Regions from separate parts of the Parvibaculum lavamentivorans DS-1 genome, predicted to be linked through region 2. Evidence: riboswitches for the same ligand, from Rfam matches in the RefSeq annotation. Region 2 holds a riboswitch; the other holds the start of a gene.

Region 1 (15,914 bases), 820 kb from region 2:
CGACGATGGCAGGGTCTTCGCCAAGCTCGCGGCAAAGCGCACGAAAGGGCGCGGCCTTCGCGTAATCTTTCGCTTCCGGATCGCCGGGCGGCAGCTCCCGGTCGATGGCGGCAGTGAGCGCCCCCGCCTGCACGGCACGAATGCCCATGACGCCGACATCATTGTTCTTCGCGGTGCGGATGATGTTGCGCGGCTCGGCAGGCTCTTCGTAACGGCGCATGCCGCCGGGCGAATCGAGAAGGTTCGTCACCGCCTGCACGGCATCGGGCTTCGGCTCACTGCGGAGCACATCCATGATGCTGCGCGGCAGGCCGGTGCCTGTGATGCCCCAGGCGCCGATGAGCCCCCTCGCCTTCAGCTTCTCGAAGACCGGAACGACTTCGTCCATGAAAGCGGAGACAGGCACCGCACCATAAGCGGCATAGTCCCTGTCCCGCTCATACTCATAATCGTCCGGGCAGATATTGGAATGGAGGAAGAAGATGTCTGCCTGTTCGCGCTTCATCGTTTCGAGGCTGCGCAGGAGCGACTTTTCAAGCCGGCTTTCGATATCGCCGACATGCCGTCCGCCCACCATGCATTTCGCGGTGACACGGACGCCTTCAGGCCAGCCGCCGCCAAAAGCCTCGCCCGCGACGCTCTCCGCCTCGCCGCGTCCATAGAGCGGCGCGAGATCGATAAGCGTGATGCCGCGTTCGACGGCCAGCCGAAGCGTGGCGATGGCTTCTTCCCGCGTCGTCTCGCCCCAGACGCGGCCGAGCCCGCCGCCACCCAATGTCAGCGCGCTTACCGGCCAGAGATTTCCAAGTTTGCGCGTTTCCATGAGACCTCAAAAATCCTGCGGCAAGGCAATGCCGTTCTGACGGCAGGCGGCGATGACCGTGTTACGAAGCAGGCAGGCCACCGTCATCAGGCCGACGCCGCCCGGCACCGGCGTGATCGCGCCCGCGACTTCCGCCGCCTCGTCGAAAAGGACGTCACCCACAAGGCGCGTCTTGCCCTCGCCTTTTTCCGGCGCGGGCACGCGGTTGATACCGACATCGATGACCACGGCGCCGGGCTTCACCCAGTCGCCCCGCACCATGCCGGGGCGGCCGACCGCGGCGACGAGAATATCCGCCTGCCGCGCAATCGACGGCAGGTCGCGCGAGCGGCTATGCGCGATGGTGACGGTGCAGTTTTCCTTCAGCAGCAATTGCGCGACAGGTTTGCCGACAAGGTTGGAGCGGCCGATGATGACGGCATGCTTGCCGGAGAGATCGCCGCCTGCGCGCTTCGCCATGATGACGCAGCCTTCGGGCGTCGCCGGCACCATGGCGGGAAGACCGCTGGCGAGACGGCCGGCATTGAGCGGATGAAGACCGTCGGCGTCCTTCACCGGATCGATCGCATCGATCACCGCCTGCTGGCTGATGTGATTGGGGACGGGAAACTGCACGAGGAAACCGTGAACGGCGGGATCGGCATTGAGCTCGCGCACCTTGGCGAGAACGTCCGCCTCGCTTGTTTCGGCGGGCAGCTTGAATTCGAAGGAGTTCATGCCCGCTTCCGTGGTCGCGATGCCCTTGTTGCGGACATAGACCTCGCTTGCGGGATCGTTGCCGACGAGAACGACGGCGAGGCCGGGCGTGAGGCTATGGTCTTTTTTCAGGCGTGCGACTTCGACGGCGACGCGGGCGCGCAGCTCCGTCGCGATGATCTTGCCGTCGATGATGGTTGCAGTCATGCGGGCACCTCGGTGTCTGGAAAGGGTGCCCAGGCGAGCGGCGCGATTGCCTCGCGCTCCACGGTGGTTGGCTCCACCCCTTCTCGCCAGTCACGCAAGGCAGCGGCACTATAGTAAAGACCGGCGCGCAAAGACAAGGCCGCGATCCGGTTCATCCTGGCGTCTTTTCGAGATGGGCGAGCCAGTCCCCGAGATCGGCCATCAGCCGCTCCGTGTCGCCCGAGATCGTGACCGATTTTGTGCGGCCGGCCTCGCCCGATGCGACGGCGAACGCGGAACGGGGAAGACGGAGCGCCCTGGCCAGGAGCTTCAGCACCGCATCGTTCGCCTTGCCCTTTTCGGCCACCGCCGAGACGCGGACACGCAGGAAAGGCTCACCCGAGGCATCCGCCGCCAGCCCGTCGATCCTGTCCGCGCCGCCCCGCGGGGTGACGCGCAGGCGGAGCGAGACCCCGCCGGAAACGGGCCGCAGCGGCAAGGAAGGCCTCAGTAGCGGCTGAGACCGAGCCACATGGGCACGTCATAGGTGAGGAGGTTCTGGATGAAGAAAAGCAGCAAAAGCAGGATCACCGGCGAAATGTCGATGCCGCCCAGATTGGGCAGCACGTTGCGGATCGGCCGGAGCACCGGCTCCGTCAGGCGGTTGATCGTATCGACCACCAGATAGACGAAGCGGTTATGCGTATTGATGACGTTGAAGGCGATCAGCCAGCTCAGCACCACGCCGATGATGATGACCCAGATATAGATCGAGATCAGGGAGACGATGAGGTTCAGAAGGGCAATCATGGGGGCTCGCCGGTTGCTGGTTTTGTGACTGGGCGGCTGATGTCCGGACCCGGACCATCCAGATGTAACCGGGCGGGGGGCCGGGTTCAAGGACGGGTTTCCGCCTTACCGCCGGGGCCCGACGCTTCTCTTGACACCTTGGCCGCCGCCGCCTAATAAGCGGCCTCCGGCGCGTTTCACGCGCAGGGCTCCGGGGCCGTAGCTCAGTTGGGAGAGCGCCTCGTTCGCAATGAGGAGGTCAGCGGTTCGATCCCGCTCGGCTCCACCATTTCCGGAGCAAAATCCCCCCGAAACTACCGGTCCGGCGCCTCAGGCTTTCGCAGCCTCCGACGCTTGCTCAGGCGGCAGCCAATGATCGATGAAGCGCGACAGCCACTGGCGGAGCGTTCCGTCATGCTGGTAGCGGGCCATGCGGTGCATATGGTCCGGCTGGGCGCCCGGCAGGTCGAGCCGCTCCCGGGCATAGGTGAGCCAGGCATTCATCATCAGCGAGGTGAGCTCGGGGTGAAACTGGATGCCATAGGCCTTGTCGCCGTAGCGCATGGCCTGGACCGGGAAATCATCGCCCTCCGCGAGCTGGACCGCGCCTGACGGCAGGTCAAAGCCCTCGCGGTGCCACTGATAGACATATTGCGGGTCTTCAAAGAGGTGTCCGCCTTCCGCCGTCGGTCGGATCGGATAATAGCCGACCTCGACCCGGGCATCCTCGCGGCCATAGACGCGGGCGCCGAGATGGCGGGCCATGAGCTGCGCCCCGAGACAGATGCCGAGATAAGGCTTCCCTTCCTTCAGGGGGACGCCGATCCACTCCGTTTCGGCCTTGATGAAGGGGAGGTCGTCATTGGCGCTCATCGGCCCGCCAAAGATCACCGCCGCGTCGTGACCGGCCATGGTGGCGGGGAGAGGGTCTCCCAGCGACGGGCGGCGAATATCGAGCTCGCAGCCCCGGCGGCGAAGCTCCTGCGCCACCCTTCCGGGATTGGATCGCTCCTGATGGAGCACGATGAGAACGCGGCGGGTCATGGCTGCTGACCAATCTGGGGCCTGCCCGGTTCCCGCGCAAGGGCCGGGGCGGCGGAAAGGCCAGCCTGCCATGAAAGCCCTTACATGGCGCTAATGCCGCCGTCGATCTTGATCTCGGAACCGGTGATGAATTTCGATTCGTCGGATGCCAGATAAAGGACGCAATAGGCCACGTCATCCGGATCGCCGACGACGCCGAGCGGCACCTGCTTGGCGAGCTTGCGGACGAGTTCCTCCTTCGACATGCCACGCGCCATGCCGTCAAGGATGGGGGTATCGATGAAGGTCGGATGGATCGAGTTCGAGCGGATGCGGTAGCCGCGCTTGGCGCAATGAAGGGCGACGGATTTCGACAGCAGCCAGACGCCCGCCTTGGCGGCGTTGTAGGCGGCCATGTTGTGGCCGGCGATCAAGCCCGCAATCGAGGACGTGTTGATGATCGAGCCGGGCGCATGCGGCACCATGTAGGGGATTGCATATTTGCAGCCGAGAAAAACGGAATCGACATCGACCGCCTGGACCTTCTTGAAGGTCTCGAAATCGGTGTCCTCGACCGTCGTGCCGCCGCCGATGCCGGCATTGTTGAAGAGGACATTGATGCCGCCCATCGCCTTGTTCGCTTCGGCAAGCGCATCCTTCCAGTGGTCTTCGCGTGTGACATCGAGACCGGCGGCGAAGGCCATGCCCGGATAATTCGCATTGATTTCATCGGCGACGGCTTGCGCGCCTTTTTCGTTGATGTCGGCGAGCGTCACCTTGGCGCCTTCGCGCGCGAGCATGATAGCGGAAGCCTTGCCGAGGCCCTGCGCGCCGCCCGTGACGAACGCCATCTTGCCTTCTACGCGGCCTTTTCTTTCCTTGGTCATCCCAGTCCCTCGTTTTGCAGTGTGAAATATCGCGGCGTCAGAGCATCGCCGTATTGGTCGGCACGCCGAGCAGCAGGCGGCCTGTGAGTTCGTAGGTCGCGTCCGATACCATCATGTGCTGTGTGGCGACATGCACATCGCGGAACTGCCGCTGCAGCGGCGAGCCGCGATAGACCGAGCTGCCGCCGGCGAGCGTGTACATGAGATCGACCGCGCGGGCAGCGGACTGGACAGCATGGGTCGTCGCAAGCCGGATGTCGCGGCGGTGGGCGACGGTGATTTCGCCCTCCTTCACGGCGGCATCCCATGCGGCATCGATCGCTTCCATCAGGAAAGCACGGGCCGAGCGCGTCAGCGCCTCCGCCTGCGACACATCGAGCTGCGCCTTGGCACGGAGAGCCAGCGGTTTCGATGAACCTTGCGGCGTCTTGCCACCCGCAAGATCGACCAGCGTATCTATCGAACCGCGCGCGAGACCGAGCGAGACGGCAGCGATGCCGATGCCGAGCAGACCGAATGTGGGAAAGCAGTAAAGCGGGCGTGGCAGCGGCTTGTCGCTGATGAGGCTGACGGCGCGAGCGGCGGGAACGAAGAGATCCTTCACCTCGAAATCTGTGCTGCCCGTGCCGCAGAGACCCGATACGTCCCAAGTGTCGTGAAGCGTGACATCCGCCGCATCGAACATCATCATGCGGTTTTGCGGTATGCCTTCCGCCGCCATCTCGGGCTTGCCGTCGTCGCCGAGGATCATGGCGCCGCCGGAGATGTAGGAAGCGTTGCGCGAGCCGGAGCCCCATTGCCAGCGGCCGTTGACGCGGTATCCCTCGACACCCTTCTCCACCGCACGTACGGCCTTGCCGCGCGGCGCGAAGACGCCCGCCGTAATCGTCAATGGATCGCCAAAGACGCGTTGCGCCTCTTCCGGCTGGAGAAAACCCGCGACAAGCCCCGACGTCGCGCCGATGAAAACGCACCACGCAGCCGAACCATCGGCGCGGGCGAGCCTCTCTACGACCTTCACGAGATCGCCCGGATGCGCCTCATGGCCGCCATAGGCTTCCGGCACGCAGAGGCGATAAAGCCCCGCTTCCGCGAAACGCTGTGCAATATCCTGCGGCAGGAAACGGTTCTTCTCGATTTCGGCGGCCCGAGCTGCGATTTCTTCCGCGAAGCCCTCTGCCGCCGCGACGAGATCCTTGTCCGGCTTGCGTCCGGTTGTCACGACACTCATTTCCGGTTCTCCCGTTACTGTCCGAGCTTCAGCCTGTTCGCGATATTGTTTTTCTGCATGTTGGACGAGCCTCCGACGATGGGGAGGCTCACCGCATCACGCACATAGCGTTCCATGTCCATCTGGTCGGAGAGGCCATAGGCGCCGGTGACACGCATGCACATCTGCGTGACTTCCGCCGCACCTTCGCAGCAGAAGAGCTTGGCCATCGATGTCTCGACGGAACAGGGACGGCCGCGATCGGCCAGCCAGGCGGCGCTGTAGAGCATGAGACGCATGGCGCGGACGTGCGTCTGCGCCTCCGCAAGCGTGTGACGGATCGCCTGATGACCGGCGATGGCGCGGCCGAACTGCGTACGCTCCTCGGCGTATCGCCACGCATCCGCGAGCGCGGCCTCGGAAAGACCGAGCGCACAGGCGGAAAGTTCAAGTTTCTCGACTTCAAGCGCACGGCCCGCAAGCTGGCTCCAGCCCTTGTTCCACATCGCTTGGCCGCCGAGAATATTGCTCACGGGCACGCGCACATCGTCGAAACTCACATCCTTCGTTTCCACGCCGCGAATGCCGAGATGGCCGAGCGGCGTGATGGAGATGCCGGGAAGCGTCGGCGGGACGAGAACGATGCTGAGATTCTTGTATTTGTCTTCCTTCGGGCCGGTCCGCAGCAGACAGAAGATGTAGTCGGCGATATGAGCGCCGGTGCACCAGCGCTTTGTGCCGTTGATGACGAGTTCGTCGCCCTCGCGCCGCGCGGTCGTTTCGACGGTGGCGAGATCGCCGCCGACATTCGGCTCGGAAAGGCCATAGGCGAAGAGGAGATTGCCGGAAGCGACTTTCGGCAATAATTCCTGCTTCTGTTCTTCCGACACGCTCTCGCCAAGGTTCATTCCCGCATAGCAGACCGCCATGATGTAGGGGCAGGCGACGGCGACGGAGCGTTTCGCGATTTCCTCGATGACCGCCATGGTCGCGTAAATATCGACGCCGGCACCGCCATAGCGCTCGTCGACGGTGAGGCCCATCATGCCCATAGCGCCGAGCTTTTTCATCACATCGGCCGGATAGATATTGCCGCGATCCCACTCCCGCGCCTTCTCGCGCGGCATTTCCGCTTCGGCGAAACGCCGTGTTGCGTCGCGCAACATCCGGACATGTTCCGGTTCATCGAAATTGAGCGGTGCGTCCTCCATGATCGCGTCCATTTGCGTCATCGCCCCGTGAAAGCGGGTGCGCGTTTTTCAAGGAAAGCATTGACCGCTTCCTTGTGGTCCTCGGTCGTGAAGGTGAGCATCTCATAGCCGATCGACGTATCGAGGATCGTATGCGCGAGCTGCTTCAGGCCGACATTGACGGAGACCTTGCTGTATTTGATCGCCTGAATGGCGCCACCCGCGAGCTTCGCCGCGAAGGCATCGACGCGCGCATCGAGCTCGTCATCGGGCACGACATGATTGATAAGACCGATGCGCTCGGCTTCCCTGGCTGGCACCGCATCGCCTGTCATCAGATATTCCTTGGCGCGCGCATAGCCGACAAGCTGCGGCCAGATGATGGCGCCGCCATCGCCCGCGACAATGCCTGCACGGACATGGGGATCGGCGAAGCGGGCGCTTTCGCCAGCGAAAATAACGTCGCACATGAGCGCGATGGTAGCACCGAGGCCGACAGCCGGCCCGCGAACCTTCGCAATAATGGGTTTCTCGAGGTCAAGCAGCGAGAAGACGATGCGCTTTGCTTCCGCCGCATCCGGACCCTTCTCGCCCGCCTCAAAGCTTCGCTTCATCCAGTTGAGGTCGCCACCGGCAGAGAAGGCCGCACCCTCGCCCGTGAGCACGATGATGTCGGAGTCCTTGTCGTCAGCTGCATCCAGGAAGATGCTGGAGAGCTCCCGATGCATATCGCCGTCGACGGCATTCATCAGTTTCGGGTTGCTGAGGGCGAGCGTCAACACGCGTCCCTGGCGGCTCGCTTTAATGCGCGCGTAGCGGCCGAAATCGATGGCTTCTCCCATTATCCCTCGTCTCCCTCATGCAGGCTTGTGAACACGCCTTTGAGGTGATTGTGACCCGGGCGAGGGAGAATGAAAAGCATGGCGTGAGCGATGCGCATGAACGAAAAGGGAGGGATGAAAAGAGAAAGCCCCGGCCGATGGCCAGGGCTTTCCTGTCTAACTTGACGTCTGTGGTTGAAGATCAGCTGTCGCTGTCCACCTGCACGGTGATTTTCGCACCGACGGCTTCGCGGGCTTTCTCCATATCATCCGGCATCAGCTTCGCACCGGGCTCGCCGAAAACGACGATCTGCCCTTCGGGACCATCGGCAACCGCCGCATAACCAAGACGATCGGCCCGCGTCACTTCCACGAAGGACTGGCCATTATTGTCGCTGTAGCCGACATAGCCCTGCAAACCGGCGAGAACAACCTTGCCGCTGCCGAGCTGCACGCCGCCGGCAATCGACTTGTCCGTGCCGGTATCGACCTTCTGCCATGTCTGGCCCTTGTCGTTCGAGCGGAACGCGTTGCCGCGCATGCCGAAGACCATCACCGAGCCATCATTCATTCCGAAGCCGCCCCAGAACGAACCTTCATATTGTGTCTGGATGCGGTTGAACGTGCGGCCCTGATCGGTCGAGTGATAGACGACGCCGAACTCGGCGGCGATGAAGAGGTCGCCATCCTTGTCCGCGAACAGCTTGTTCAAATGATAGTCGTCGAGCAGGCCTTCACCGAGTGTCCGCTCTTCCCATGTCTCGCCGCCATCATTCGTTTCGACGATGAAAGAGAAGGCGCCGAGCGCGAAGCCACGATTCTCGTCTTCGAAATAGACGGCCATGAAGGCCATTTCGGATTCGGTGTCGTTGTAAACCAGGTCCCAGTTTTCGCCACCATCCGTCGTGCGAATAACGGTAGCGTCGTGGCCGACGGCAAAGCCCAGCTTTTCGTTGATGAAGGTGACGCCGGTAAGCGTCGCCTGGGTGGGGACTTTTTCGGCCTGGTGCCACGTCGCTCCGCGATCTTCGGAGAGGACGACATGTCCGAACTCACCGACCGCGACAAGGCGCTCGCCGGCATAGGTTGCGTCGAGCAGCAGCGATTCCGCCGCGAGCGACGAAGGTACCGCGTACTCGGTCTCGGATGCGGCGGCATCTTCCTGCGCGGCGGCCGGCATCAGGCCGGCGGTGCCGAAAGCCAGCGCCACAGCGCAGGCTATGAACGCCGCACGCAGGCGCGGCGTCCCACTCGAGACAATCTTGGAAAAAGACGATGACATTACCTGGGCTCCTGAACTCGGACGTTTCCCGGTCGCCGCAGCCAAGCCTGTACCCGTGGATGTTGGATCATCCGGTACCGCGAGGGCGGCGAGCCTCCTGTTTTTGATATTTTCTTATAGCGACTTTTCGCTCTTATACCGCATTTTTTGCGGCCCGTCTTGAACTCTCGGCATGCCCCTGGGGGGCCGCCAACGGCAGGGTTAAGATGCGCCGGACAGCAGAAGGCCGGGTCCCGGTTTCCCGAGGCCCGGCCCATGCCGTTTTGTAGATTTTTAGCGGACGCCGAGCTGACGGATCGAGTTCGGCGTGTAGCGGTTCTTGTCCAGCTCGTCGGCGAAGTAGTTCACCGGCGGCTCTTCGTTCTGCAGCGCGAGCGCCAGATAGCGGCCTGCCTGCAGATCGTAGACGATTTCGCCCGCGGAACCGCAGAGCGGCACGTTGTAGCGCTGGATCTGGTGCATTTCCTGAACGCGCCAGAGCTGGCCACGGCCGTCATAGAGTTCCACACTGGACATCTGCCAGGCATCTTCCTCGTTGTGATAGACGCGACGCGAGTAGACGTGACGGGTATTGGGACGGAGCGTCGCTTCGAATTCCCAGACGCGGCGGGCTTCGTAGCGCACCTTGTCCTGGTTCAGGTGAAGCGGCTGCAGGTAGTCCTTGTAGGACGAGGCTTCGCCGTCATAGGCGTTGGCCGAGACGAGGCGCGTGTTCTTGCCGAGCACGGTCCAGTCATAGCGGTCAGGCGCGCCATTGTAGCCGTCGAAGGCGTCCGACGTGGACAGACCGTCCGAGTTCGTGCCGGGATTGTCGTAAGCGATATTCGGCGCACGACGGACGCGACGCGTACCGGGGCTGTACTGCCAGGCCTGGCGCGCCTGCACTTGGGCGTTCAGGGCCTCGTACACCAGGATCACGTTACCCGCGGCGCGAGCCGGGGCAATGGTGTTGGCGATGTAGTAGAGCGAGATGTTGTTCAGATCTTCGGCGCGCGAGGCGGAGGGATCCGACCACTGCAGGATGGCTTCGTCCTGCACGATCTGCAGTGTGTAGTCGCCGCCGCGCGTCACAGGCGCCGCCGCGAACTGACGCACGACCTTGAAGGCGCGATAGCGCAGCGTGTGGTTCCAGATCATCTCGAGCGCGTTGTTCGGGATCGGGAACGGCGTGCCGAAAATGGCTTCGCTGACACCGGCACCGCCGCCGACGAGTTCGCCGACGCGCGCGTTGTTCTTCGTGGCTTCGTAGTACTTGTCCGGGAACGCGCAGGTGCGGCGCGTCTCGTAGACGTTCATCTTGTACGAAGGATAGGCCTTGAGCAGCGCCGCATAGCCCGGCGTGATCAGGTTTTCGTACTGGCCCATGTTCTGGCCGGTAACGGTGTATTTGATCGCGTCGCTGGCGAACGGATTGGCCAGCTTGTCGCCCGGCTTGTAGCTGACACCGCTCGGCACGGTGGCAAGGCCGCCGGTCCATGCAGGAATGTCCCCCTCGCCGCCTTTTTCCGACCCCATCGGAGTCAGATCCTGGCCCAGACGATTTACCTGGGCGTCCGGAACCTTGGCGAGCGCGCCGGTTGCGAAGACGCTGATCGCAAGGGCGGACACCAATAAGGTTGTCCTTTTCATATACGTTCCCTCCACTGGATTTCTTATAGGGCTTTCGATGTCAGCATTTCGCGGTTGTAGCTTTGTCGCTGTGCACCGAGGCCGGTTTCCCCGCCTTACTCGAACGGGATGATAGCAAATCGCCCAAGGGGCGCAAATCGCGGCTTGTGTGATTGTGTGTCTTCCGGGTCGCTTTTCAGCCCGTTTTGGCGGCGTTTTCGCCCTGGTTTCATTAAATATTTTTAATGTGGATCGCGGCGGCCGCGGCGGCGGTGCGGCGGCAGGTAATCCGTCTACGGATGATTCAGTCCGCCGGCGCCGGCGTGGGTGCCGTCTGCCGCGGTGCAACATGGCAGGGTGCGCCGCTCTCCCGCCTTCGTCATTGCCGAGCTTGACGTTTGCCCGCCACCCCGCCCCACGCTCGTCTTTGCCGGACTTGATCCGGCACTTGTTGCGCTCTCGTTTGCCCGGACCTGAACCAAAATTCGGTGTCATCCCGGGAGTGTTGCATCAGCTTTGCCGCCCTTCACCACACTCGTCCCCCCGGTCTTTCCCTCAGTCTTGATCCCACCCACAAGTGTCATCCCGGCACTTGTTGCCGGGACCCACTCGCCTATCGGTTCAGTTTGCCGGTGAGATCGTCCCATTCGGGATTGTCGCGCTCGATCTGGCGAACCTTCCAGACGCGCGGCCACTCCTTCATCGTCTTCTCGCGCTGGATCGCATATCGGATGTCGTCGAAGGCTTCCATATAGACCAGCCGATGAACGCGGTACTTCTTTGTGAACTTCGAGCCGATGCCCTCGCGATGCTCGAAGACGCGGCGCGCGATGTCGTTGGTGACGCCAATGTAAAGTGTCCCGTGCTTGCGGCTGGCGAGGATGTAAACGAAATAGCTCACTGGTCCGCCGAGAGGTGGATTGGGTCCCGGCAACAAGTGCCGGGATGACACCGTATATTGGTTTCAGGCTCGGACAAACGAAACCTCAACACCGCCCCGCGCAAAGAAAAAGCCCGGCGATCGAAACCGCCGGGCTCTGTTTTTTACTCACACGATCCGAAGATCAGAACGCGTAGGAGACCGTCGCCGTCACGAAGTCCTTGTCGGAAGCGAAGTTCCTGAACTCGTTACCAAAACTGTTGGTGTACTGGATATTGGCACGCCAAGTATTCTGTAGGTTGGCGTTGAGCCCGATGCTGATCGTCTTCTTGCCTTCGACGAAACCGGGGCCGACCGGACCGGCCGACACGCCATTCACATCATGTGCCCACTGAATGGAGGGCGTGAGCGTCCAGGCCGTTCCGAAAGCATTGTTGTAATCCGCGGTGGCCGCGAGGCGGTAACCCCAGGAACTGGACGTCGCGTAAGCCAGTTTGCAATCCGGAACCGCGGGGTCGAACGCGGCCGCGCCGCAAGCCGCATCGCCGAGGATCAACGCGGTGGCCAGATCGGGGTGCGTATTCGCCGACCGCGGAGCGGCCAGCCTGTTGGTGCTGTCCGAGAGATCGGGAAGATACTGGAAGCCGACATTCGCGTTCAGGATCATCAAGTCCGAACCGATCAGGGACGGAAGGGCCGCCGACGGGTTGAGCGTGCTGATTGTCGCCAGCTGACCCGTTATGACGTCGAACTCGTCATAGCCCCGGATCGCGTCGCCCGGCGCATAGGCGAATCCGGCGTTCTGGCTTCCCTGGCTGAGACAGCCGGCCGGCGATCCCGCGAATTCACAGGCACCGATGGCATCCAGTTCGGCGGAATTGATTTCCACATCGCTGAGTGAAAACGGCATGTCGGGCGTAAACGCCACTTCGCCGGAAAAGGCCGACCCGCCGAAAAGCGGAATCGAGGTATTGAAGCTGGCACCGAAGGTTTGAACGTCTTCGGGATACTGCATCAGGTAATTCTTTGTCATCGCCGTGGCGCCCACGCCCGCCTCCAGGGCCGTCGTCCCGTCGGGAGCAATTACAGTTCCCGCGCAACCCAAAAGGGTCGCTGCCCCGAAGGCACCGCAAAAGGACGCTATGTCAGGAGCCGGTGCGCCGAGAATGCTTGCCGTCGCGGCGCCGAAATCGCCAAGCGAAAACGTGCCGATCGGCACAACCAGGCTCTGCTGCGTGAAATACAGACCGAGATCGGTGCCCGCTCCGAGGTTTTCGGCGTAATGCTTGATCGCCACGCCGAAGGTGCCCGTATCGTCGCCCTCCTCGGACGCACGACGGGGAATCTGGACTTGACCCGGATATTCGTCGCCGAGCATGACGTATGCACCGCCCTCGCAGGCGGAGTCGGAGGTGCTGAAGAAGGTGCCGCAGGCGTCCAGTTCCGTTTTCTGCCACCCGAACTGCCAGAAAGCTTCGACCGTTACGCTGCCCGGCAGCCCGATGGACGCGAACACGGAAGGCGTAGGCATCAGCGCCTCCTTCAGTTCCGAACCGGGCGTGCGAATGGCCGTCACGTCGATCGGCAGAAAGGAATTGATACCACCCTGAATGAAGAGGCTTTCACCCCAGTTCACAACCTGCTTGCCGACACGGACATTCAAGGGCATGCCCGAAACGTCGAAATTCCCGTATACGAAAGCATCGAGAAGGTCGAAGCTTCTTCCGCCGAAATCCCGCGCCTGGTCGCCGCGCGCCGGGTCGGTGATGGGACGGCTGCCGAACCGGTTGTTCCTTGTACCGAGTTCTTCATTCACCCAGTAATCGTAGAACGCCTTGGTGCGGACGAATGCGCCGTAATTCCTCCACTGGAGATCGAAGTCGGTCGTGATCTTGACGCTTGTGGTGTACGGATCCCACTGATCGGTATTGACGTTGCCGTCATCGTCATTGATGCCCATTCCGGCGCCGTTTCCGGCAGAACAGCCTCCGTTCGGCTTCGCAACGTGGGTACAATCCTGTTTGGAGGTCCGGAACCCGGCGCCGACCGAAACCAGATTGTCGATCTGGAGATTGGCTTCCCCGAACTTGAATTCGACGGCATGAGCCGCGCCGGCGGCAAACAGCATCGCTGCGCCAGCCACACTGCCCAAAAACAATTTTTGAACGGTTCTTATTTTCACGGAGCGATCCTCCTCGATCCTCGATGGCTTCACTAACTTGCGGCCTGATCGGGAGGTAAGTCGGATAGCGGTTTTTGGACTGTCCCCCCGGTCAGTCAGCATCCCTCAACGGCTAGCGGACATTTATTGCCGGTTTGAGTCAAGACCGGTGGACGGCGTTGCCGCGCATGTAGGCAACATTGCCCGGCGCTATGGCATTTATGACACAGCGGTAATGTATATCAGCCCAGCCGCGTTAATTTGTTGCGGCGCAAACTGATTATATGCACTGCAGCAAATCAACACGAATCACATTGGCGGAAAAATCAATGCGCGCCGTGACCGGCCGCCTGAACGGGGGCCGTGACATGAACTTCACCGGCCTTCTCGAAGGTAAGCGTCATCGAAACCGACATTCCTTCGCGAAGCGGCTCTTTCAGCCGGATCAGCATGATGTGGAGCCCGCCGGGTGCGAATTTCACCGTCTCGCCCGCCTTCACCGGCAGCTCGGAAAGCTTGCGCATCTTCATCACCATGCCGTCCATCGTCATGGTGTGCATTTCCACTGTTTCGGCGGCATCGGAGCGCACGGCGACAAGTATATCATCTTCATTGCCGGAATTTTCGATAGTGAAATAAGCGGCGCCGCTCGCGGTGACACTCGCCCTCGCCCAAGGATCGCTGACCCGGATGCCGCCGGGAACCTCATCCGCATGGAGGGCCGCAAGAAACGGGGTTTGCAGCACGAGGGCCAGAAGGAAGAGACGAATGACGGCGAACATGGCTTTGACCCTTCACGGCTTGGAAATAATGGCTGCCGGATCCTATCGCGAACCGCCGGTGAGCGCAGCCCGTTCCGCCCCCGATTGGCGGGACATTCCGCCGCGGCGGCTCAGCCCCGCTCGCGCCCCGCATGGCGCCAGCGCGAAACGATCGCCTCGAGGCCCGCGCGGTCGAGGTTCGGCCGGCTCCATGAATGCGAGAAGCCGCTGTTGAGGTTGCGCGGGATACCCTTATCCGCGATATCCGCGAAACGGATCCGCATGGGCATGCCCACCCCCTGCCCCAGAACGATTGCCTCCCGGTCGCCAAGCAGGGGCAGGAAATCCAGAAGATCGAGAGCACCATCATGCGTATTCGCGCGCATCACCTGCTGATCGCGCTCCGTCGATAGCCGCATGGCGATCACGGTGCTGCACTGGGAGAGGATCGTTGTATCGAGTTCCGAAGGGCGCTGCGTGACGAGCGCGAGGGAGAGCCCGTATTTGCGCCCCTCCTTGGCAATGCGCGAAAGCGCGTGGCGTGTCGGCTCGAAACCTTCCCCGGCAGCCGCTGGCGCGTAGCGATGCGCCTCCTCGCAAACGAGAAGCATCGGCAATCCGCCCTTGCTCCAGACCGCAAGGTCAAAGGCAAGACGCGAGATGACGGAAATCACGACGTCGAGAATTTCCGGCGGTACAGTCGAAAGGTCGATGACGGTAATCGGACGGCCATCATTCGGCACACGGAACAAACGGCCGAGAATGTCGGCCATCGTATCCTGTACGGTCAGGCTGCCGAACATGAAGCTGTAGCGCTGGTCGCTCGCGAGCGTTTCGATGCGGCTCTTCAGGCGGCGATAGGGCAGCGTCTTCTGCGTCCGCTCAAGCTTGCCGAGCTGCTCATCGATAAAGGCAAGAACGTCGGACAAGCGGAACGGCGTCGGCGCATCCACCGTCACACCACTCCCATCGCCGGGGCGGCGCGCAAGCTGCCGGTTGCTCGACGCATCGGAATAACGGCGCTTCGCGGCGACGACGGCATCACTAAGAATTTCGACCTCTGCCTCATGATAGGCATCGCCGCTTGTGAGCGCCGCCGACAGCTCCTGAAAATTGAGAAGCCAGAACGGCAGATGAAGATTGCCGGGGTTTATCAACTCCGCGCGCGCACCGAAGGCTGTGGGATATTCATTATGCACGTCGAGCACGACGATATGGGCGTGATTGTGATCATCGAGCACACGCTGCAGGATCGCCGTCAACGCACAGGATTTACCGCAGCCGGTGGTGCCGACAACGATGAAATGCTTCGCCAGAAGATCGTCGATGATAAAGCGCGCGGGCACCGCCGCATCCTGAAATAGCGTACCAACCTCGATCGTCGCCACGTTCGGCTGCGTATAGACGCGCGTCAGGTCATGCCTGTCCGCGAGAAGCACCGGATCGCCAAGCGTCGGCAGATGCGCCACGCCACGGCGGAACGTCAGGCGGTCATCGCGCGGATCGGAAACGACTTCGCCGGCGAGATTGATTTCGATCAGGCGCAGATCCTCGATCCCGTTGCCGCTGGTTGGCGCGGGAGAACTGACGGCAGACA
Region 2 (15,914 bases):
CGGCACGCTCGCCGATGCCGAATGCCACTGGAAGGACGAGGTCGCGCTCACCGTCGTCATGGCGGCGGAGGGCTATCCGGGCGACTACAAGAAGAACACCGAAATAAAAGGTCTCGCCGAAGCCGGCGCCATCGACGGCGTCGAAATCTTCCATGCCGGCACGAAAGCCGAAGACGGAAAGATCTACGCCACAGGCGGCCGCGTGCTGAACGTCACGGCATCCGGCAAAAGCACCGCCGAAGCCCAGGCCCGCGCCTACCGCGCCGTCGCGAAGATCGACTGGCCGCAAGGCTTCTGCCGCCGCGACATCGGCTACCGCGCCATCGAGCGCGAGAAGCAGAACGCGTGAGGAAATGAGGGCAATGAAGAGCGCGCCGCAACATCAACTTCTTCTTTCCACCCTCCCCTTGGGGGAGGGTCAGAAAATTCAAGCGAAGCGCAGAATTTTATGGGGCGGGGTCGCGGCGACAGCTTCGATGAAATGACGATCGGTTGAATAAGCGGATACTCCGCACCCCGCCCCAAACGGCTTTCAGCCGTTTGACCCTCCCCCAAGGGGAGGGTGAGAAGGAAAAAAACCGCACTAAAATACGTACACAGAATAAACGACACGGGGAGAAAGAAAAAATGAGCGATGCAGCCGAAAGCCGGCAGGATCAGTTCTCCGGCACCAAGGACGTTGCCGACAGCCACAAATTCGACGAGAAGCGCCTCGAACAATATATGCAGGCGCATGTCGAAGGCTTTCAGGGCCCGCTCACCGTCAAGCAGTTCAAGGGCGGCCAGTCGAACCCGACCTATCAGCTCGTCACGCCGTCGAAAAAATATGTGCTGCGCCGCAAGCCGCCGGGGAAGCTCCTCCCTTCCGCCCATGCGGTCGACCGCGAATACAAGGTCATCACCGCGCTGCACGGCACCGGCTTTCCCGCGCCGCGCACTTATTGTCTGTGTGAGGATGACAGCGTCATCGGCACCATGTTCTACATCATGGACATGGTCGATGGCCGCGTGCTCTGGGAGCCGCTGCTGCCCGGCCAGGACCCGGAGACACGCTGGAAAATCTACGACTCCCTGAACGAGACGCTGGCGCGGCTTCACATGGTCGATTACGAGGCGATCGGCCTCGCCGATTTCGGCAAGCCGGGCAACTATTTCGCGCGCCAGATCTCGCGCTGGACGAAGCAATATGTTGCCTCCGAAACGGAAACCATTCCGGAGATGAACCGGCTGATGGAGTGGCTGCCCGCCAATGTTCCGCAGGAGGATTCGAACTCCATCGTCCATGGCGACTACCGCCTCGACAATACGGTGCTGCATCCCTCGGAGCCGAAAGTCATCGCCGTGCTCGACTGGGAGCTCTCCACGCTCGGCCATCCGCTCGGCGACTTCACCTACAGCCTCATGCAATGGGTGATGCCCGGCCAGGGCACCGGCGGCGGTACAGGCTCCATCAGGACGGCCGATTTGAAGTCGCTGGGCATCCCTACACTGGACGAATACATCCGCATGTATTGCGAACGGACCAACAGGCCCAATGGTATTGAGAATCTTGATTTTTATTTTTCATATAATTTCTTTCGGCTTGCCGGTATCCTGCAGGGAATCGCGGGGCGGGTAAGGGACGGGACAGCATCCAGCGAACATGCCAAACAGATGGCGGCCAATGTGCGGCCGCTGGCAGAAGAGGCATGGGTCTATGCCCAACGCGCGGGAGCGGAATAACAAGAACAACGCCGAGAGTGAGTGTGCGTATGAGTGATGATGTTTCGTCCTGGAGCCGGCACGGTTTCGAAATCAATACCGACAAGTCGCGGCTTGATCGCGAATCCATTCTGAAAATGCTCGGCGCCACCTATTGGGCGCGCGACGTTTCGCCCGAGAATCTCTGGACAAGTATCGTTAATTCACGCGCCTATGGGCTCTATTCGCCGGATGGCGAGCAGGCCGGTTTCGGCCGCATGGTGACGGACTACACGCGCTTTGCCTGGATGAGCGACGTCTATGTGCTGCCCGTCCATCGCGGCGACGGGCGCGGCAAGTGGATCGTCGAGACAATGGTCAACGACCCCGCCCTCGCCTCCGTCCACCGCATCATGCTCTCGACGACAGACGCCCATTCCCTCTACGAACGCCTCGGCTTCGTCACCATCGGCGACGACGGCGATGCCCGCCAACTGATGCAGTTGAAGCGGTAGGGACGAGCGGCCGGCGCCTCTCTTCCCACCCTCCCCTCGGGGGAGGGTCGACAAAATTCAAGCGCAGCGCAGAATTTTTCGGGGCGGGGGCGCCGCGCTCATCCGGCGAACACGCTATCGTCAGCACACGCTGCACTTCAGCGACCCCGCCCCAAACGGCTTGCAGCCGTTTGACCCTCCCCCAAGGGGAGGGTGGCAGTGGGGAGATGCCCTCAATACAAAAACATCGGCTTGCCCTTCACCTCGGCAATGCGCGGGCGATAGGCCTCCGCATCGTAGAAGGACGCAACGTCGACGCGCTTGCCGCCGCTGGCGCATGTGGATGCCGGCACCGTCGTGTAATTGCCGTCGCGCACCGCCGTCATGAAGCCGGTGCGTCCCGCCGCAATTTCCTGCACCGCCAGCGTGCCGAAGCCCTTCGCCACCATCTGGTCGAGCGCGTCCGGCGCGCCCGCACGCATGAGATAGGCGAGAGACTGCGTGATCGTGTCGACGCCGGTGAGCCGCGTCAGTTCCTCGCCGAGCAGATGGCCGATACCGCCGAGGCGCTTGCGGCCATATTCATCCGCCTGACCATAGGTCTGCGCCTCGCCGCCTTCCATCATCGCGCCTTCCGAAATCACCACCATCGCGTAGCGCGCCGGATTTTCCATCCGGTCGGCCGCCACCAGCGCGGCCAGCTTCTCCGCGTTGAACGGCACTTCGGCTATGATCGCCCGGTCGGCGTCGGCGAGATAACTTGAGATCAGCGCCGTCTCGCCGGAGTTCCGTCCGAAAAGCTCCACCACGGCGATGCGTTCATGGCTTCCCGTCGATGTGCGAAGTGCGCTGATGGCATCGACCGAGCGCGTCACCGCCGTCGAAAAGCCGATGCAGTAATCCGTGCCGAAAACATCATTGTCCATCGTCTTCGGGATCGAGACGATCTTCATGCCTTCGCGGTCGAGCTGCGCGGCATAGTTCAGCGTGCCGTCGCCGCCGATCGTCACCATCACATCGATGCCGAGATGTTCAAAGACGCGCAATATATGCGGCGTCGTGTCGACCGTGCCCTTTTCGCTCGGTTTGAACTTTCCCTTCAGGAAATCGGGGAGCTTTTCCTCCACCATCCATTGCGGGTCGGTGCGCGTCGTATGCAGTATCGTGCCGCCCTTGCGGTCGATGGTCCTGACGGCATCGTTGTTGAGCCGCATCAGGTGCTTCTCGCTCCCTTCCGGGTCGTCGGGATTGTAGCTCATCGGCCCTGCCCAGCCGCGCCGGAAGCCGAGCACTTCCCAGCCAAGTTCAGTCGCGCGCCGCACCACCGCCTTGATGCAGGGATTGAGCCCCGGCACATCGCCGCCGCCGGTCAGGATTCCAAGTCGCATATCGCCGTTTCCTTTACGTCAGTGGCCCGAGGGTCATCTTCATTCTCCACCCTCCCCCCGTGGGAGGGTCGACAAATTCGAGCGAAGCGAAGAATTTTTCGGGGAGGGGGACGTCCCTCCAATATGATGAACACTCCATCGAATTTTCCGCCGCGCTACCGTCCGCGCATACTAACAGCTAGAAATCCCGATCATGAAAACAAGCGAGCGTTACACTATCGCCGTCGCTGGCCTCGGGCGGCGCATCGCCACCGTCATCCGCCATCTCGCCACTGCCGCGCCCCATATCGAGATCGTAGCCCATGCCGATCCCGCACCCATGGGCCTCTCCACGCTGGAGAAGCGGGGCATCGGTGCAGGCACGGCCTATGAGAGCGTCGATGCGATGCTCGCTCATACAAAGCCGGACCTCCTCATGGTCGGCTCGCCCAATCATCTCCACCTCGCTCATATACGCGCCGGGCTTGAGCGCGGCTTGCGCGTTTTCACCGAAAAACCTGTCGTGCGCACGGAGGAAGAAACATGGGCGCTCGCCCGGCTCCTGCGAGAGCATGGGCAATCTTCCGTCATTGTCGGCCTCGTCCTCCGTTCCGCACCGCTCGTCGCCGCCGTCACGCGTCATCTTCACGCCTCGAAACTCGGCCGCCTCGTCAGCTTCGAAGGCAACGAGCATCTCCATCCCGAGCACGGCGCCTTCCTTATGCGCGACTGGCGGCGCCACGAAGCCCATGCCGGTTCGTTCCTGCTCGACAAATGCTGCCACGATTTCGATCTCTACCGCCTCTTCGCCGGCGCGCTGCCCGCTCGCGTCGCGAGCTTCGGCGGCCGCGACATCTTCACGCCCGCCAACGAGGCCCTGGCCGAACGCCGCTACCCGGACGGCACACCCGCCTACGAGATATGGCGCGCGGGCTGGAACGGCGGCAACAACACCTTCCACTCCGACGCCGATACCGCCGACAACCAGGTCGCGCTTGTCGAATATGAAAACAACGTCCGCCTCACCTTCCACGCGAACACCCATGCCGGCCTGCCGCAGCGCCGCTGGTACTTCGCAGGGACAGGCGGCGCGCTCGAAGCCGATCTCGTGACCAACCGCCTCACCTTCCGCGACGCGCTCGGTATCAATCCTCCGGAGACGGAGGAATTCGGCGCCAGCGCCGAAGGCCATTACGGCTCCGACGAGCAAATGGGCCGCGACCTCGCCGCCCACCTCCTCGACGGCAAACCCTTCCCCGTCCAGGTCGAGGACGCCATGGTGGCCGGCCTCACCGTCATCGCCGTCGACCGCGCCATGCGCGAAGGCGGCGTCGTGGATTGCCGGCCGATGTGGGAGAGGCTGGAGAAGGAGTTAAACGCCCGATAAGTCTCCCCACCCTCCCCTTGGGGGAGGGTCAGAAAATTCGAGCGGCACGCGAAGAATTTTATGGGGCGGGGTCGCTGACTCAATCCGGGGATAAGGCTCCCGGGGATAAGAATTCGCGACCTGACCGGGGACAAGTTGCACCGGAGGCGTCCCGCACATTCCCCGGAGACGACGAAGGAGCGAAATTCGGTGCTCAACCACGTACCGGAAACCGCTCTTCCTCATCGCATGACAGTTTCATGACAGTTCGGTGACAGTCGGCCATTTTGAGGTATCCGGATACCCCATCAGGCACTCTTGCCGCGCGCCTCGATGGGCCAGATATCGACCAGCGTGTCGCCCCGGACGACGTGGTAGGCGTCGTATAAATTCACCGTCGGGTCGCAATGCGGCGTCATGGCCGTCAGTACACTGCCGATCGGCAGCGACGCGCCATCCGGTAGAAGAACGCCGCCTTGCTCGTCGCCGAAGAAGAAATAGCCCGCTCCTTCCGGCGCGCCGGAAAGAAGTTTCGGCGACTCGGCATCGGTCGAAAAGGATTTGAAACCGGCATCCGTCGTCGCGAGATTTTTCGTGTTGGCGGAGACGACCGACATCTGCACGAAGAGCGACGTCTCGAAGGGAAAGCTCGCGCCATTGCCGAGCGCGACGTCGTGATACTGCTTGTCCATGAAAACATAGGAGCCGCCCTGCAGCTCGGTCAGCACCTTCGCTTCCGGGTCGATATTGTAGCTGCCGGTGCCGCCCCCCGACACGATATCGCAGGGCAAGCCCTTGGCCTTCAGCGCGTCGCGCTGATCGCCCAGCACCTTCATCGCCGCAAGCGATTTCTCGCGACGCTCGGCGAAGTCGTGAATATGCATCAGGTGTCCGGCATAGGCCTGCAGCCCGCGCAGTTCGAGAAATTCCGCCGCGTCGAGAAGTTCCGCCAGCGCCAGCGCGTCCTCGCCGGGGCGGATGCCTGTGCGGTGGAGGCCAACATCGAGGTCCACCAGAACCTTCAGCACACGTTTCTTTTCCGCCGCCGCTGCCGCCAATGCGCGCGCGTTCACCGGATTGTCGACCACGACCATCAGGTCCGGCATTTTCTCGTTCAGCGCCATCAGCCGCTCGATGCCCTGCACCGTCACGACGGGCGAGGTTATGAGAATGCTCTCGATGCCGCCCGCCGCCATCGCCTCCGCCTCGCCGAGCTTGGCGCAGCACTGGCCGACGGCGCCGGCCGCGATCTGGGCCTTGGCGATGGTCACGCATTTATGCGTCTTCGCATGGGGGCGGATCGAAAGGTTGCTTACCTTGCAGTGCTCCGCCATCCGCGCGACGTTGCGCTCGAAGGCGTCGAGATCGAGCACAAGCGCCGGTGTCGGGATCGCGGCGCGCGAGCCCTTCTTTCCGATCATGGCCTTCGCCGCCTGCAATGCTTCGCTTGTCATGACTTCCCCTTTGCTGCCGCGCGGCACGCATCCTACAGCGGCCCGCGCGATGCACAACAACGCATCGCGTCTTCGTTTTGGTTCATGAAAGCGATGGATTCGGGAGGAGAGACCGTATAATTTTGGCATTTATACTGTCTATTGTTGGGGGATGAAATGGCGACAACGACGCTTTCCGGTTTGATGCTCCTTGCCGCGCTGACGGCGGCGGAACCCGAGGCGGCGATGAGCAAAATGCCCGCTCACGACCAGTATGCGTCGGGCGCGACCTGTTCGCTCAGCGGCGAAACGAGGGCTGGCGCGCGCAAATATTGCTATTACGATTGCGGTGGATCGAGACGGACCATCGTGATCGCGGCAGGACGGCCCTGCGCCTTCACCATCAGACGCTAGGACAAATGTCGGGACAGAGCGGCGCCGCGCAGAAGACGGCAGGATTGGCGGACAAGCGGGAGGTGATCATCTCCTCCGCGCTCGATCTGTTCCGTCACTATGGTTACCGCCGCACTTCGATGGAAGACATCGCGCGCGCCGCCGCCGTCGCCAAGGGCACGCTTTACCTCTACTTCAAAAGCAAGGACGAACTCTTCGAAGCGATCTGCCGGACGCTGGCCGAACAGGTCGCGGAAGGCGTCACGGCGGCGGAAGCGCTCGACCTGCCGCTCGAGCGGAAGCTTGCCGCGCTGATGGAGGCGAAGCTCGGTTTCGTCTATCGCTGGATTCTTTCGAGCCCGCATGCGGCGGAGCTCGTCGACAGCGGCAGCCGCCTGAAGGAAAATGTTTTCGGCGACGTTCACGTTCAGTTCCAGAACGCCGTCCTCCAGCTTGTCCGCGAAGGCACCCAGCGCGGCGAGCTCGATCCCAAGGCCAGCGGCCTCACCCAGGAAGCCGCCGCCGAAACCCTCATCGCCGCCGCCTGCGGCGCCGAAAAGGCACCGGACGAGGAAACCTTCCGCCGCCAGCTCGCCGCCATCATCAAGCTGACCCTGCGCGGCCTGCGCGCCTGAGGCGAATCCTCGCTACAAATTCGTGAAATACGGCGCCTCCCCGCTTGACAGCGTGGCGGACAGCTCCTATCTCTGCCCAGTGCTTTGGCACTCATATTGAGTGAGTGCTAACAGGCTCAAAAAATCCAGAAATATCCGCAACTTAGCGGTTGGGACACAGGAGAAGCCAGAGATGAAATTCCGTCCTCTGCATGACCGCGTCGTAGTGCGCCGGGTCGAGGAAGAATCCAAGACCGCCGGCGGCATCATCATTCCGGACTCGGCGCAGGAAAAGCCCTCGCAGGGCGAAGTCGTCGCGGTGGGCCCCGGCGCCCGTGGCGATGACGGCAAGCTCGTCGCGCTCGACGTCAAGGTCGGCGACCGGGTGATCTTCGGCAAATGGTCGGGCACCGAAGTCAAGATCGACGGCGAAGAGCTGCTGATCATGAAGGAGAGCGACATCATGGGTGTGCTCGAAGGCGCTGCCAGCAAGAAGAAGGCCGCTGCCTGACAAGGCTCGCAACCGGATACCCGGCCGCGGGCTTTTTTATTGCCCCGGCGGCCGTTCGTTCCGTTTCATGAATTCAGAAGGATCAGAAAAACATGGCTAAGGAAGTCAAATTCGGCCGCACAGCCCGCGAGAAGATGCTTCGCGGCGTCGACATTCTCGCCGATGCGGTAAAGGTGACGCTCGGTCCGAAGGGCCGCAATGTGGTCATCGAAAAGTCGTTCGGTTCGCCGCGCACCACGAAAGACGGCGTGACGGTCGCCAAGGAAATCGAGCTTGAAGACAAGTTCGAGAACATGGGCGCCCAGATGGTCAAGGAAGTCGCTTCCAAGACCAACGACACCGCCGGCGACGGCACCACGACGGCGACGGTTCTGACGCAGGCGATCGTTCGCGAAGGCGCGAAGTCGGTTGCCGCCGGCATGAACCCGATGGACCTGAAGCGCGGCATCGAGATTGCCGTCCGCACCGCCGTCGAAGACATCACGAAGCGTTCGAAGAAGGTGAAGTCGAACGACGAAGTCGCCCAGGTCGGCACGATCTCGGCCAATGGCGAAAGCGAAATCGGCGCCATGATCGCCCAGGCGATGAGCCGGGTCGGCAATGAAGGCGTCATCACGGTCGAGGAAGCCAAGTCCCTCGACACCGAACTCGATGTCGTCGAAGGCATGCAGTTCGACCGTGGCTATCTCTCGCCCTACTTCATCACCAATGCCGACAAGATGGTGGTCGAGCTCGACGAGCCGCTCATCCTTCTCCACGAGAAGAAGCTGACCAGCCTGCAGCCGATGCTGCCGGTGCTCGAAGCCGTTGTGCAGTCGGGCCGTCCGCTGCTCATCATCGCGGAAGACATCGAAGGCGAGGCGCTTGCCACGCTCGTGGTCAACAAGCTGCGCGGCGGCCTCAAGGTCGCTGCCGTGAAGGCGCCGGGCTTCGGCGATCGCCGCAAGGCGATGCTCGAAGATCTCGCCGTTCTCTCGGGCGGCCAGGTCATCTCCGAAGACCTCGGCATCAAGCTTGAGTCCGTGACGCTCGACATGCTCGGCAAGGCCAAGCGCGTTTCGATCACGAAGGACGACACCACGATCGTCGACGGCGCCGGCAAGAAGAAGGACATCGAAGCTCGCGTTGCCCAGATCAAGCGGCAGATCGAGGACACGACGTCCGACTACGACAAGGAAAAGCTGCAGGAACGTCTGGCGAAGCTCGCCGGTGGCGTTGCGGTGATCAAGGTCGGCGGTGCGACCGAAGCCGAAGTGAAGGAACGCAAGGACCGTGTCGACGACGCGCTCAATGCGACCCGCGCCGCGGTTGAAGAAGGCATCGTCCCCGGTGGCGGCACGGCCCTTCTCATGGCGAGCAAGGCCGTCGGCAAGCTCGTCGAGGACAATCGCGACATCCAGGCGGGTATCAACATCATCCGCAGGGCCCTCGAAGCGCCGATCCGTCAGATCGTCGAGAATGCCGGCGTCGAAGGTTCGATCGTCGTGCAGAAGGTCCTCGAGTCGAAGCAGGCCAATTTCGGCTTCGACGCGCAGAAGGAAGAGTATTGCGACCTCGTCGCCGCCGGCATCATCGACCCGACCAAGGTCGTGCGCACGGCGCTTCAGGACGCAGCCTCGATCGCCGGCCTCCTCATCACGACGGAAGCCATGATCGCCGACGCTCCGAAGAAGGACAACGGCGCCGCTGCCGGCATGCCTGGCGGCATGGGCGGAATGGGTGGCATGGGCGGCATGGACTTCTAAGTCCAGCTTCCTCACTCCAAAATGCGAAGGGCCGGTGGAAACACCGGCCCTTTTCTTTTGTCACTTTTTCGAGAGGTGACGTCGCGGCACCTGCCTTCCCGCCACTGACGCCGTATCGGCAACCGGCTACACTCACCCCAATCAAAATTCGGGAGGAAGGCCATGGATTTCTCATTCTCCGCAAAGGACGAAGAGTTTCGCATGAAGGTGCGGGACTTTTTCGAGCACGAGTATCCGCGCGAGATCGTGGAGAAGATGGCGAGCGGCGCTTCACCGACCAAGGCCGACTACCAGAAATCGGAGCGAGCCTTTGCTGCGCGTGGCTGGCTTGCCGTCAACTGGCCGAAATCGGCAGGCGGCACGGGCTGGAGCGCGAACGAGAAATACATCTTCGACGAGGAGCTTGAGCGCGCGGGCGCGCTCAATGTCGTGCCGATGGGCCTCCTCTATGTCGGTCCCGTCATCTACACATTCGGCACGGACGAACAGAAGAAGCGCTGGCTGCCCGGCATTCTCGACAGCACGACCTTCTGGGCGCAGGGCTATTCGGAGCCCGGCTCCGGCTCCGACCTGGCCTCGCTGCAGGCGAGCGCCGTTGTAGATGGCGACGACTACATCGTCAACGGCACCAAGATCTGGACCAGCCTCGCTCAGCATGCCGACTGGATTTTCTGCCTGCTGCGCACCAGCCAGGAAGAGAAGAAGCAGGAAGGCATCACCTTCCTGCTGATCGACATGACAACGCCGGGCATCACCGTGCAGCCGATCATCACCATCGACGGCAAGCATTCGCTCAACAGCGTCACCTTCGAAAATGTGCGCGTGCCGCAGGAAAACCGCATCGGCGAAGAGGGCAAGGGCTGGACCTATGCCAACTACCTGCTCGGCCATGAGCGCACCTCCTATGCCCATGTCGCGGGCAAGCGGAAGCAGCTCCGCAACATTCGCGAAGCCGCGCGCGAACGCGGACTGCTGGCCGACCCCGCCTTCATCCGCAAGCTCGGCGAACTCGAAACGCGGCTCGATACGCTTGAAATAACGGTGCTCCGCACGCTCTCCTCAGTGGCGGAAGGCGGCGCGCCGGGCAACGAATCCTCGATCCTGAAAGTGATCGCGACCGAACTCGCACAGGACATCACGGAGCTCGGCGCCGAGACCTACGGCCCCTATGTGCAACCGGCCTTCCCGGATTCCGTCGCCCCCGCATGGACCGGCAACACGGCGCTCCCCGCGGGCGCGGCGCCCGCCGTCGCCGCCTATCTCGGTGCCCGCGCGCAGTCGATTTATGGCGGCTCCAACGAAATCCAGAAGAACATCATCGCCAAGCGGATACTGGGTCTTTGACGAGGGAATTGACTCCCGCCGCTCGCGGGTCTTAACTCCCTTCACTTCCGGTCGCACATATCCTCCGCGCGACTGGCGAAATCAGATGGGTCACCATCGGGGAGCGCGGAGACTGGTCTTTCGAGCCGATCGCCTGGGCAGCACTTCTAAATGCTGGCCGGGCGTTTTTGTTTTCAGGCATCGAAGGAGACCGCCCCATGACGACCTCACAGGAACGAGCCCGGCTCGCCCAATCCGACAATGAAATCTTTCTCGCGCTCAAGGGCGAGGAAGCGCGGCAACGCGCGGGCCTCGAACTCATCCCGTCGGAAAACTACGCCTTCCCCGAAGTGCTGACGCTGCTCGGCTCCGCCTTCACCAATAAATATTCGGAAGGCTATCCCGGGCGGCGCTATTACGGCGGACAGGACTATACAGACCGTATCGAAACGCTGGCCCGCGACAGGGCCAAGGCTCTCTTCCGCGCGGAGCACGCGAATGTGCAGCCGCTGTCCGGCTCGCCGATGAACCAGGCAGTCTATCTCGGCCTGCTCGAGCCCGGCGATACGATCCTTGCGATGGATCTCAGCCATGGCGGTCATCTCACGCATGGCGCGCCGGTCAGCCATATGGGCCGCCTCTTCAATTTCGTGCGCTACAAGACGGACCCCACGAACGGCGCCATCGACTTCGACCACCTCCGTGCCGTCGCACGGGAGACGAAGCCGAGGCTCGTCGTCTGTGGCTACTCTTCTTACCCGCGCGACTACGACTACGCGGATTTCAAACGCGTTGCCGACGAAGTGGGCGCGCTCACCATGGCGGATGTTTCCCATATCGGCGGGCTCATCGCGGCCAACGTCATGCGCAACCCGCTGGATGCGGGCTTCGACGTGATGACGACGACGACGCACAAGTCGCTGCGCGGCCCGCGCGGCGGGCTCATTCTCTGCAAGGCTGAGTTCGCGAGGAAGATCGACGCTTCCGTGTTCCCCGGCCTTCAGGGCGGTCCGCATATGAATCAGGTCGCGGCAGCCGCCGTCACCTTCCGCCTCGCCGCCATGCCCGCGTTCCGCGATTACGCGGAACAGGTCCTCGCCAACGCCAAGGCGCTCGCCGCTGCACTCATGGAACGTCAGGTGAAGCTCGTCACCGGCGGCACCGACAATCACCTCCTCGTCATCGACACGGTCGCGAGTTTCGGCATCGACGGCGCGGTGGCGCAGGAGGCGCTCGACCGCGTCGGCCTCACCACCAACAAACAGGTGATCCCGGACGATCCGAACCCGCCGATGCGCCCGTCCGGCCTTCGTCTCGGCACACCGGCAGCAACGGCGCGCGGCATGGGGCACAAGGAAATGGCGGAGATAGCCGAAATCATCGCCGCCGCGCTCAACGCGAAAGGAGACGCCGCAACGGAGACAGCGCTCGCCGCCCGCACGCACAAGCTCACTTCGCGCTTCCCCGTGGACGGGCTCTAGAGCCGCTCGGCGATCGCCATGGCGGCAGCGGGATTGCGGACCTTGGCGCCGCTGATGACATAGAGAAAGACGTCGCGGCCGGATTTGAGGGGCTTGTGCTTGCTCACGGTCTCGACGTCTTTCGGCGCATCGCCCGCGGCCCATTCCTTCGCACGCGTCGCCCATGCATCGAGCGCCTTCTTCGGATAGCCGAGCTTCTCGTCCTCGCTCGTTCCCATGGCGCGCACATAGACGAAAGACGCAGTGGCATCGCCGATCTGCGGATAATCGGCATCGGCGGCGGTCACCACGGCGACGCCATATTCCCTCGCCAGCGCGATGAAGTCGGGCGACTTGAAACTTTCGTGACGCACTTCGACGGCGTGGCGGAGATCGCGCCCGCCCAGGGTCTTCGGCAGTAGCTTCAGGAACCCCTCGAAATCTTCCGGATCGAATTTCTTCGTCGGCGCGAACTGCCAGTTGATGGGTCCGAGCTTCTCTTTCAGCTCCGTCAGGCCGCTTTCCAGAAACCGTTCAATCGAAGAGCCTGCCTCGGACAGCACGCGGCGGTTGGTCGCGAAGCGCGGGCCCTTCAGTGCGAAGACGAAACCGTCCGGTGTCTCGTCATGCCATTTCCGGAAGCTCTCCGGCTTCTGCGAGCCGTAATAGGTACCGTTGATCTCGATGGTCGAAAGCTTGCTGCTCGCATATTCGAGTTCGCGCTTCTGCGTCAGCCCGTCGGGATAAAACGTGCCGCGCCATGGCTCGAACACCCAGCCGCCGATGCCCACCCGGATTTTCTTCGCCATGCCAATCTCCGCCGCAATAAAGCGACTCTAGATAGGCGCAGGCGAGGCTGCAAGCGGATGTCCCCTTCCCGCTGGCAGGAAGGGGACGCCGTATTCAAGCACCGATGGCGTTTCGCAACTCCCGCGCCGCTTCGACCATCTCGACGAGTGCCGCTTCCGTTTCCGGCCAGCCCCGCGTCTTCAAGCCACAATCCGGATTGACCCATATGCGCTCGCTCGGCAGGCGTTCGGCGGCGAGCCGCAGAAGCGACAGCATTTCGCCGCGCGCGGGGACGCGGGGCGAATGAATGTCGTAAACACCGGGACCGATATCGTTCGGATAGGAAAAGTCGACAAAGGCGTCGAGCAATTCCATGCGCGACCTGGACGTCTCGATGGAAATCACATCGGCGTCGAGATCGGCGATCGCCTCGATGATGTCGTTGAATTCCGAATAGCACATATGGGTATGAATCTGCGTCTCGTCGCGAGCGACGCAGACGGAGAGGCGGAAGCACTCGCATGCCCACCGGAGATAGGTGTCCCATTCGGAGCGATGCAGCGGCAATCCCTCGCGGAGTGCCGGCTCATCGATCTGGATCATGCCGAGGCCCGCCGCTTCGAGGTCGTAGACCTCGTCGCGTATCGCCAGTGCGATCTGGCGGCAAGTCTCGCTGCGCGGCTGGTCGTCGCGCACGAAGGACCATTGCAGGATCGTCACCGGGCCGGTCAACATGCCCTTCACCGGCCTGTCCGTCAGCGACTGGGCGTAGCGCGACCATTCGACCGTCATCGGCTCCGGCCTCGACACATCGCCGAAGATGATCGGCGGCTTCACGCAACGCGAGCCGTAGCTCTGCACCCAGCCGAGCGACGTAAACGCAAAGCCCTCCAGTTTCTCACCGAAATATTCCACCATGTCGGTGCGTTCCGGTTCCCCATGCACCAGCACGTCCAGCCCGATCCTTTCCTGCAGGCGGATTGTCTTTTCGATTTCGGCTTTCATGAAGGCGTCATACTGCGCCTCGTTCCAGTCGCCGCGCCGCAGGCTGGCGCGGGCCTTGCGCACATCCGAGGTTTGCGGGAACGAGCCGATGGTCGTGGTCGGCAGCTTCGGCAGGCCGAAGCGCTTCTGCTGGATAGACTGCCGGTCGGCGAAGGGGCGGCCCCGCCGGTCGGCATGGGGATCGATATCCCGCACCCGCGCGCGGACAGCTGGATTGTGAATACGCGGCGAATTGCGCCGCGCCTCGAACAATGCCGCGTTCTCCGCCAGTTCGGTGGAGATCGAGGTGCGGCCCTCCTTCACGCCCCGCGCCAGCACGGCAAGTTCGCCGAGCTTTTCCTCGGCAAAGGCAAGCCAGCTCTTCAATTCGGGATCGAGCGATTTTTCACCGGCGAGGCTGAAGGGCACGTGCAGCAGCGAGCAGGCCGCCGAAATCATGACGCGCTTGGGCCCGAGCGTCAGCACGGCGCGCTCAGCCAGCGTCAACGCCGCTTCCATGTCCGTCCGCCAGATATTGCGCCCGTCTACGAGCCCGAGCGACAGCAGCTTGTCGCGCGGCAGGGCCGAGAGCGCCGCTTCGTATTGGGAGCGTCCCCGCACCATGTCGAGATGGATACCGGCAACCGGCAGCGCCATTGCCGTTTCGAGCGAGGCTTCCGGCAATGCGCCGAAATAGGTCGCGACCATCAGCTTCAGGGAGGGCGCGGCGGCCGACAGAGCCGAATAGGCCGCTCGGCATTTCGCAAGGTCGCCGCTGCCGAGTTCAAGCACCAGGCAGGGTTCGTCGATCTGCACCCAATCGGCACCGGCTTCGGCGAGACGCTTCAGCACGTTTTCGTATACGGGAAGGAGTCGTCCCATCAGGTCGAGCGGGTCGAAGCCCGCCACCGTCGCCTTGCCAAGTTTCAGGAACGAGAAAGGCCCGACAAGAACCGGCCGCGTGTGAACACCAAGCGCCTTCGCTTCGGCAAATTCATCGATGGCTTTGGTGAAGGCCAGCCGGAAATTCGTCTCCGGAGAAAATTCCGGCACGATGTAGTGGTAGTTGGTGTCGAACCATTTGGTCATCTCCATCGCCGCCACATCGCGCGTGCCGTCCTGTGCGCCGCGCGCCATCGCGAAATAGGTGGCGAGATCGATTTCCGCTCCCGCAGCGAACCGCTCCGGCACCGCACCCGTCATGCAGATCGTGTCGAGTACATGGTCGTAGAGCGTGAAATCGTTCGACGGGATATGGCCGATCCCGTGTTCCTTCTGAAGCCGCCACGAGGCACGGCGCAGTGACTTTGCCGTATCGAGAAGCGGCGCTTCCTCGCCGTCGCGCCAATAGGTTTCAAGCGCGGCCTTCAGCTCGCGATGCGGGCCGACGCGCGGATAGCCGAGAGTGCTGGTCAATGTCATGGACAAATCTCCTGTCGTTGTGCCTGTCACGCAGGCGGAAAATCGGGATGGATGGGTGTCAGATGGCGCGTGGGGGCACGGCAACGGGCCGTCCATTCCCGCCAATCGCCACCATGACGAAGCGGCCGCGCGCGCTCAGCTCGCGTTCGCCGCTCAGCGCCTCCTCCGCGACGAGTTCGACCTCGACGCAGATCGAGCTTCGCCCCGTCATGACGATGCGGGCGGTGACGTCGGCAAAGGCGCCGACTTTCACGGGTGCGCGGAAGTCGATGCGCTCCGAAGCGGCCATGACCACCGTCTGGTGGCAGTGGCGTGTAGCGGCGATGAAGGCAG

What was found. A riboswitch is a leader RNA that binds a small molecule or an ion and turns the genes downstream of it on or off. The one in region 2 is predicted to bind ZMP and ZTP.
Region 1: it holds a riboswitch for ZMP and ZTP, as region 2 does, so the genes downstream of both, folD (bifunctional methylenetetrahydrofolate dehydrogenase/methenyltetrahydrofolate cyclohydrolase FolD) here and PLAV_RS03100 (serine hydroxymethyltransferase) in region 2, are expected to answer to the same signal.

The regions. Positions count from the first base shown of each region.
Region 1 is NC_009719.1:1,490,534-1,506,447, reverse strand. Features, by position in the region: gene PLAV_RS06970 (aldo/keto reductase) at 1-823, opposite strand, end outside; gene folD (bifunctional methylenetetrahydrofolate dehydrogenase/methenyltetrahydrofolate cyclohydrolase FolD) at 830-1,726, opposite strand; ZMP/ZTP riboswitch at 1,747-1,830, opposite strand; gene PLAV_RS06960 (DUF167 family protein) at 1,878-2,204, opposite strand; gene PLAV_RS06955 (YggT family protein) at 2,213-2,515, opposite strand; tRNA gene PLAV_RS06950 (tRNA-Ala) at 2,708-2,783, shown strand; gene PLAV_RS06945 (glutamine amidotransferase) at 2,825-3,610, opposite strand; gene PLAV_RS06940 (SDR family oxidoreductase) at 3,619-4,404, opposite strand; gene PLAV_RS06935 (acyl-CoA dehydrogenase family protein) at 4,442-5,635, opposite strand; gene PLAV_RS06930 (acyl-CoA dehydrogenase family protein) at 5,650-6,837, opposite strand; gene PLAV_RS06925 (enoyl-CoA hydratase/isomerase family protein) at 6,843-7,646, opposite strand; gene PLAV_RS06920 (WD40/YVTN/BNR-like repeat-containing protein) at 7,828-8,907, opposite strand; gene PLAV_RS06915 (DUF1329 domain-containing protein) at 9,181-10,536, opposite strand; gene PLAV_RS06910 (GIY-YIG nuclease family protein) at 11,129-11,416, opposite strand; gene PLAV_RS06905 (DUF1302 domain-containing protein) at 11,580-13,679, opposite strand; gene PLAV_RS06900 (copper chaperone PCu(A)C) at 13,883-14,338, opposite strand; gene PLAV_RS06895 (ATP-binding protein) at 14,449-15,914, opposite strand, start outside.
Region 2 is NC_009719.1:669,482-685,395, reverse strand. Features, by position in the region: gene purD (phosphoribosylamine--glycine ligase) at 1-349, shown strand, start outside; gene PLAV_RS03150 (phosphotransferase family protein) at 628-1,722, shown strand; gene PLAV_RS03145 (GNAT family N-acetyltransferase) at 1,752-2,195, shown strand; gene PLAV_RS03140 (6-phosphofructokinase) at 2,408-3,562, opposite strand; gene PLAV_RS03135 (Gfo/Idh/MocA family protein) at 3,756-4,928, shown strand; gene PLAV_RS03130 (DSD1 family PLP-dependent enzyme) at 5,216-6,361, opposite strand; gene PLAV_RS03125 (hypothetical protein) at 6,518-6,754, shown strand; gene PLAV_RS03120 (TetR/AcrR family transcriptional regulator) at 6,760-7,368, shown strand; gene groES (co-chaperone GroES) at 7,541-7,858, shown strand; gene groL (chaperonin GroEL) at 7,951-9,603, shown strand; gene PLAV_RS03105 (acyl-CoA dehydrogenase family protein) at 9,766-10,947, shown strand; ZMP/ZTP riboswitch at 11,006-11,093, shown strand; gene PLAV_RS03100 (serine hydroxymethyltransferase) at 11,145-12,407, shown strand; gene PLAV_RS03095 (DUF72 domain-containing protein) at 12,404-13,195, opposite strand; gene metE (5-methyltetrahydropteroyltriglutamate--homocysteine S-methyltransferase) at 13,290-15,581, opposite strand; gene PLAV_RS19840 (acyl-CoA thioesterase) at 15,640-15,914, opposite strand, start outside.